Linked DNA regions of Nitratidesulfovibrio vulgaris str. Hildenborough. The main gene of each other region encodes a partner of the protein of the gene in region 2 in a complex. Links are inferred from orthologs where the notes say so. Each region holds a gene or a part of one and is shown on either strand. Other genes may lie near its edges. The genes, in order: dnaB and dnaG.

Region 1 (3,249 bases), 800 kb from region 2 along the record:
CGCGCCGCAAGTTCTGCCGCTTCTGCGCCGACAAGGAACTGCCCATCGATTACAAGCGCGCCGACATCCTGCGCGACTTCATCACCGAACGTGGCAAGATCATCGCCCGTCGCATCACGGGCACCTGCGCCCATCACCAGCGCGTGCTGACCCGCGAAATCAAGCGTGCGCGTCAGATGGCCCTGCTGATCTACACCGCGACTCACTCCAGTGATGTCAAGAAAAAGAGCATTCTGTAGGAGGAGCTGGTGATGAAGATCATTCTTCGTGCTGACGTTGAGAATCTGGGCCGTCTCGGTGACGTGGTCACCGTGAAGCCCGGTTTCGGGCGCAACTACCTGCTCCCTCAGGGCCTTGGTATGCTGGCTTCTCAAGCCAACCTGAAGGCCTTCGAACTGGAGCGCAAGAAGCTGCAGGCCCGTATGGACGCCCTGCGTAACGCCGCCGCCGACATCGCCGCCAAGCTGGAAGGCCTCGTTCTGGCCATTCCCATGCGCGTCGGTGAGAACGACAAGCTGTACGGTTCCGTGACCACCGCCATCATCGGCGATGGTCTGGCTGCCCAAGGCATTGAAGTCGACCGTCGCCGCATCCTGCTTGACAGCGCCATCCGCGCTCTTGGCGAATATCCCGTCCGCGTTCGTTTGCACGCTGACGTGACCGCCGAGATTCTCGTCAAGGTCGTCTCTGAAGACAAGGTGAACGATGTCGCTGAATCAGCCCCGGCCGAAGAGCCGGAAGCCGCAGCAGAATAACTATTCCTCGGAAACCACCCCCGCCTATGGCGGGGGTGGTGCCGACGGTGCTGCCGAGCGTGCCTCGGCCGAACTGTTGCGTCGTGTGCCCCCCCACAGCATAGAGGCCGAACAGGCCGTGCTGGGGGGTGTTTTCTTGAAGAACAGCATCCTCCACACCCTCGTGGATACGCTCACGGCGGAGGACTTCTACCTCCCCGCCCACCAGATGCTGTTCGAGAGCTTTCTTGAACTCTATCGCAAGAACGCCCCCATCGACCTCGTTTCCGTCGCCGAACACCTCAAGGCGCATGGGAATCTGGAAGCCGTCGGCGGGGCCATCTATCTTGCCGAACTTGCACAGGCCGTCGTCAGCGCCGCCAACGCCGAATACTACGGCACCATCGTCCGCGACAAGTCGCTGCAACGTTCGCTCATATCCGCCTGTTCGGACATCATCAGCAACTGCTTCGACGCCTCGCGCGAAGTGGGCAGCCTGCTTGACGAATCGGAACAGGCTGTCTTCGCCATCTCCGAACGGACGAGCGGCAAGGTCTTCCGCAGTTCGAAGGAACTGGTGAAGAAGGTCTTCGAAGAACTGGAGAAACGCGTCGAGCGCAAGGAACTGGTGACGGGTGTCACCACGGGCTACGTCAAGCTCGACCAGATGACCTCCGGCTTCCAGGGGTCCGACCTCATCATCGTCGCTGCCCGTCCTTCCATGGGCAAGACGGCGTTCTCGCTGAACATGGCGATGCGTGCCGCGATCAACCAGAACGTACCTGTGGCGGTGTATTCGCTCGAGATGTCGATGGAGCAGTTGATGATGCGTATGCTCTGTTCCTTCGGCAAGGTCGACCTTTCGAAGCTTCGCAAGGGTTTTCTCGATGACGAGGACTGGAAGCGCCTCTATGAGGCCGCCGATGTACTTGAGCGTGCGCCCATCTACATCGACGACACGCCCGCGTTGACGACACTGGAGTTGCGTGCCCGTACCCGGCGCCTCCGCGCCGAACGTGGCGTGGGGCTGGTGATGGTCGACTACCTTCAGCTCATGCGCTCCAGTCGACGCACCGATTCGCGCGAACTCGAAATCTCCGACATTTCGCGTTCGCTCAAGGCTCTCGCCAAGGAACTGAACATCCCCGTCATCGCCCTCTCGCAGCTCAACCGCAAAGTCGAAGAACGGACGAACAAACGTCCCATGCTCTCCGACCTTCGCGAATCGGGTGCCATCGAGCAGGACGCCGACATCATCATGTTCATCTACCGCGACGACGCCTACAACAAGCGCGACGACAACCCGCGCAAGGGCATTGCCGAGATCATCATCGGCAAGCAGCGTAACGGCCCGACGGGCACTGCTGAACTCGCCTACCTTTCGGCGCACACCGCGTTCGAAGACCTCGACCCCAACTGGGTCCCGCCGCCTTCCGAGGATTACGGGGAGTAGTCGCCATCGCTGTATGGGGCGACTGTCTCGACGTTATGTGATGAAGCCCGCCTGTCTCTCGACAGGCGGGCTTTTCTGCGCGTTGCGTTGCCTGCAACGGAGGGCCGTCCGCAAGGGGAGGGGGGGGCTGTCGGCAGGCGGCGTCTTGTGTCCGCCAGTATCCGAACACCTGACTCCGTACCGCTGCATCCACTTGGGGCGTGCTGCGATGCCTTGCCGCAACGGGCGAAGGGCACGTCGACGACGTTGCCATGCGTACGACGCGGATGCAGGTACGCCCGTTCACAGGGGCCCGATGTCCTTCGTCGAATCGCTCCAGTGGTCTGCGTACGACCATGCCATGACGCAGGGTCTTCATACGCCATTCCCTGAAGCGGCGTGTTGTGGCGGCAGCGACCTGCCTAGCGCAAGAGCATCTCTGCCGCGCTCTTCCCCTTGCCTGTGGCAGCGGCAAGTGAAAGCCGTGCGCCGAGTGCCGGGTCGATTTCAAGCAATCTGTCGCGCACGGCACGCGCCCGCTGCTGTGCGAGGGCTGTCAGGTCGTCGTCTGTGACGTCCACGTGCTCATAGAAGGCCTTTTCCATGACCTCGCGAGGCTGGTCTTTTACGAGTCCCAGAACATTGCGGGGTTTGTCGAAGGGGGCATCCTTGTAGACGGACTCGAGAAGGTCGTCGTACTCGTCGTCTTCGATGGTGATGGCCTCGACCGCCGTCTTGGCGCGCTCACCGCGCCACAGCGAAGCATACTTCGCCTCCTGCATCCGGCGCAGAAGGGCGACTTCGCGAAGCCCCTGCCCATCGGTCGCAGGGTCGACCATGCCGCGCACCTCCAGTGAAAGTCCGGGCCTTTGCCGCAGTACCTCCGCCACGCTTGCCAGTTGTGCCTCGGCCCTTTCGGAGAGCGTTTCCCGCCCGGGTTCGAAGGGGACGTTGCGCATGTCCTGCCCGCCGCCTCCGGCAAGGCGCACCACGCTGCCGACGAGGGCGAAGGGCGATGTGACCACCTTGACCATGAGGTTCATGACGGCCTGGACCACCACGCCTCCAAGCCTGAAGTTGGGG
Region 2 (3,168 bases):
AACTATCTGCTGCTTGACGGTGAAGACACCTCGGCGCTGGTTGCACGACTGAATAGCCTTGCGGTCGACCGCGAGCGTGAACTCGACGCCCTCCGTGCCGAAGAGGAGAAGTACCGCGCAAAACGCATGAAGCTTGAAGAACGCTTCGCGCGTGAGCGCGAGACCCTCTTCCGGGATATTCAGGCGCAGGCGCAGAGCGTGCTGCGCGACTGGAAAGACGGAAAGGTGAGCCACAAGCAGACCCTCAAGGCACTTTCGAAAGTACGCGAGACCCTTTCGACCCAGCCCGCAGAATCCCAAGCCGAACAGGAACAGCCCGTCTCCGTCGATGTGGCCACACTCCGTCAGGGGCAGCCGGTGTTCCATCGTCCGTGGGGCAAGAAGGCTGTCGTGGCTGAGGTCGACCTGCGCAAGTCGCGGGTTCGCATCGACATGAGCGGGGTGTTCCTGTGGGCCGAAGCCCGCGACCTTGCCCCTAGCGACGCCAGACCCGAGACGCGCGCATCCGTCACGCAGACAGTTTCTGCATCGCCTGTGCCCATGCGTCTTGACTTGCGTGGAATGCGTGCTGATGTTGCGTTGAGCGAACTGGAAAAGGGTGTGGACAATGCGCTGCTTGCGGGCAGAAGTGTGCTTGAGATCATCCACGGGCGTGGAACGGGTGCGCTTCGCAAGGAGGTGCATGCCTATCTGCGCCAGTCTCCAGCGATCGCCACGTTCTCCCTCGCTCCGGAGGACCAGGGCGGTGACGGTGTGACGCTTGTTGAATTCCGCTAGGCCATGCTGCTTCATTCGGGCGCGAGGTTGGCATGAAGCGCAGGGACGGTAGTGTCGTTCAGGCCATAAAGAGTCGGCTCAATCTTGTCGATATCGCGAGAAGATATGTCGAGCTCAGAAGGGCAGGTGGTCGCTGGATGGCGCCCTGTCCTTTCCATCAGGAGACGAAGCCTTCATTTTCGATCAACGAGGAGGAGGGGTTCTTCTACTGTTTCGGTTGTCAGGCGTCCGGTGACCTCTTCGATTTCTACGGGCGCATAAACGGACTCGACTTTCGCGAGACGCTTGAACAACTCGCCGAAGAGGCGGGGGTGGCACTCGACGACTGGAAGCCCGACCCGCGGGCGCAGCAGGAACAGTCGCTACGGCGGCAATGTCTGCGGATGTATGACGTGGCGCGTGCGCATTTCGTCGGCAACCTCGCGAAGCGGGAAGGGCAGGAATGTCGCGATTATATGCAGCGGCGTGCCATCGCCCCGGAAATCATCGAGAGTTTCGAACTCGGCTGGAGTCTGCGCGAATGGCAGTCGCTGGCAGACACGTTGCGGCGTGCCGGTTTTGCGCAGGGGCTTGCCGTCAAGGCGGGTCTGCTTGCCACCAGTGACAGCGGAAGAGCCTATGACAGGTTTCGTGGGCGATTGATCTTTCCCATAAAGAGTCTTGCCGGACAGGTCATCGCATTCGGCGGGCGTATCATCGCCGAGGATGATCAGGCCAAATATATCAACAGTAGCGATTCGCCCATCTACAAGAAGGGCGACCACCTGTACGGACTGTATCAGGCGCGGCGCGCCATCTCGCAGCACAAGGTAGCCATGCTGACAGAAGGCTACATGGATGTGCTCACCCTGCACCAGTTCGGCTACAACAACGCCGTCGGGGTGCTTGGTACGGCGCTCACGCCCGAACAGGTGAAGCGGCTTTCTGGCTTCTGTTCGACGGTTGAATTGTTGTTCGACGGCGACAACGCGGGGCGCAAGGCAGCCTTGCGCAGTTGCGAGATGCTTCTGGTGCGCGGGATGCGTTGCAAGGTCGTTCTCCTGCCACAGGGAGAGGACATCGACAGCCTGTTGCACGGGGCCGGGCGTGATGCTTTCGAAAGCATACGGAACGAGGCCCCTGATGGACTGGATTTCTGCATGCGGAGTCTGGCGGCACAGGCCCCGCGAGATATGCTTGACTGGACGAAAGGGTTTCTCGCGCAGGTCGAGCAGCCCGAATTGCTTTCGTATTACATAACGCGGCTTGCGGGCGGACTCGGCCTCAACGAGGCAGAGTTGCGTGACAGCCTTGCCGAGCGCGTCAAAGCGCACGCAGCCGCCCCGGCGAAGAAGCCGGTTGCGCGCGGTCATGCATCACGTGACCGCGAAATAATGACGTTCGCCGTGCGGTATCCCCATTGCCTGCCGCAGTTGCAGGAGGCGGGGGCAGACCTCGTGCTGGGTACCGAATGGGCGCGGACGTTATGGGACAAGATCGAGCGTCATGGTGCCGAAGAGGTGGTCGACCACCTCTCGGAACGGGAAAAGACGTTCTGGATTCGCTGCCGCACTGGCGAGGTACCCCCTCTCGACAATGAAGAGGGCGAACTCGCGGCTGTGCGGCATATGTTGGCCGACATGCAACTGAAGGTGCAGAGCGCGTCGTGCATGGCAGCGCTGCGCCAGCAGATGGGCGGAGTGTCCGACCCGGCGGCAGACATCGAACTGCTGCGGGCGTTGCAGGAAACGTTGGGGAGGTCCCATGAGTAATATCAAGGAAATTCAGCAGATCAAAAGCCTTATCGCCAAAGGTAAGGTGAGCGGCTTCTTGACCTTCGATGAGGTCAACAAGGCCCTGCCTGCTGAGGTCAACACTCCGGAACAGATCGAAGAGATCATCGGCATCTTCGACCAGCTCGACATCGCCATCGTCGACTCCGAGAAGGACGGCAAGAAGATCAGCATGTCCCCGGGCGAGTCGGAGGAGGAGGCACCTTCGGAGGGTGGGCTTGACCTTTCCGACGACGAAGAGACCGTCGACTATTCGTCGCGCAGCACCGACCCCGTGCGGATGTACCTGCGCGAGATGGGTTCGGTGCCGTTGCTCGACCGCGACGGCGAAGTCGTCATCGCCAAGAAGATCGAAATGGGCGAGCAGGACGTGCTGTACGCCCTTGTCGAGGTGCCTGTCGCCGTCGAGGAACTCGTCAACGTCGGTGAAGACCTCAAGCAGAACCGCATCAAGCTGAAAGACGTCGTCAAGACCATCGAAGAGGACGACCCCAGCGAAGACGAGATGAACCAGCGGCAGCGCGTCATCCTCCTGCTTGAAGAGATTCGCACCACGTTCAAGAAGAAGCGCAAGGTCTACTCGAAGCTCGATGAATGCTGCACCCTTGAACGGCGTGTG

What was found.
Region 1: the proteins of dnaG (region 2) and dnaB are in contact, whole or in part, in a crystal structure (PDB 2R6A), measured with the Geobacillus stearothermophilus proteins. The link is inferred for Nitratidesulfovibrio vulgaris str. Hildenborough from one-to-one orthologs. Residues at the interface, in WP_049624496.1 of Geobacillus stearothermophilus: Lys456, Leu457, Leu458, Pro459, Ala460, Asn463, Ala464, Leu467, Leu535, Leu536, Ile537, Ala538, Gln544, Glu545, Asp548, Tyr549, His552; in WP_033016901.1 of Geobacillus stearothermophilus: Ser13, Glu15, Ala16, Gln18, Glu91, Leu92, Asp94, Ala95, Val96, Pro97, Thr98, Ala99, Ala100, Asn101, Tyr104, Tyr105, Ile108.

The regions. Positions count from the first base shown.
Region 1 is NC_002937.3:1,051,811-1,055,059, forward strand. The notes cover bases 15-2,946. They hold dnaB (replicative DNA helicase), read left to right. Parts: upstream 15-705; coding sequence 706-2,187; downstream 2,188-2,946. Other genes in these bases: rpsR (30S ribosomal protein S18), read left to right, coding at 15-239; rplI (50S ribosomal protein L9), read left to right, coding at 252-755; DVU_RS04555 (DUF748 domain-containing protein), read right to left, coding at 2,589-2,946. Outside these bases: more of rpsR, read left to right, coding at 1-14; more of DVU_RS04555, read right to left, coding at 2,947-3,249. UniProt on the Escherichia coli protein: The main replicative DNA helicase, it participates in initiation and elongation during chromosome replication. Travels ahead of the DNA replisome, separating dsDNA into templates for DNA synthesis.
Region 2 is NC_002937.3:1,852,127-1,855,294, reverse strand. What follows is about bases 318-3,168. They hold dnaG (DNA primase), read left to right. Parts: upstream 318-809; coding sequence 810-2,528; downstream 2,529-3,168. Other genes in these bases: rpoD (RNA polymerase sigma factor RpoD), read left to right, coding at 2,521-3,168; DVU_RS08495 (endonuclease MutS2), read left to right, coding at 318-777. Also shown: more of DVU_RS08495, read left to right, coding at 1-317. UniProt on the Escherichia coli protein: RNA polymerase that catalyzes the synthesis of short RNA molecules used as primers for DNA polymerase during DNA replication.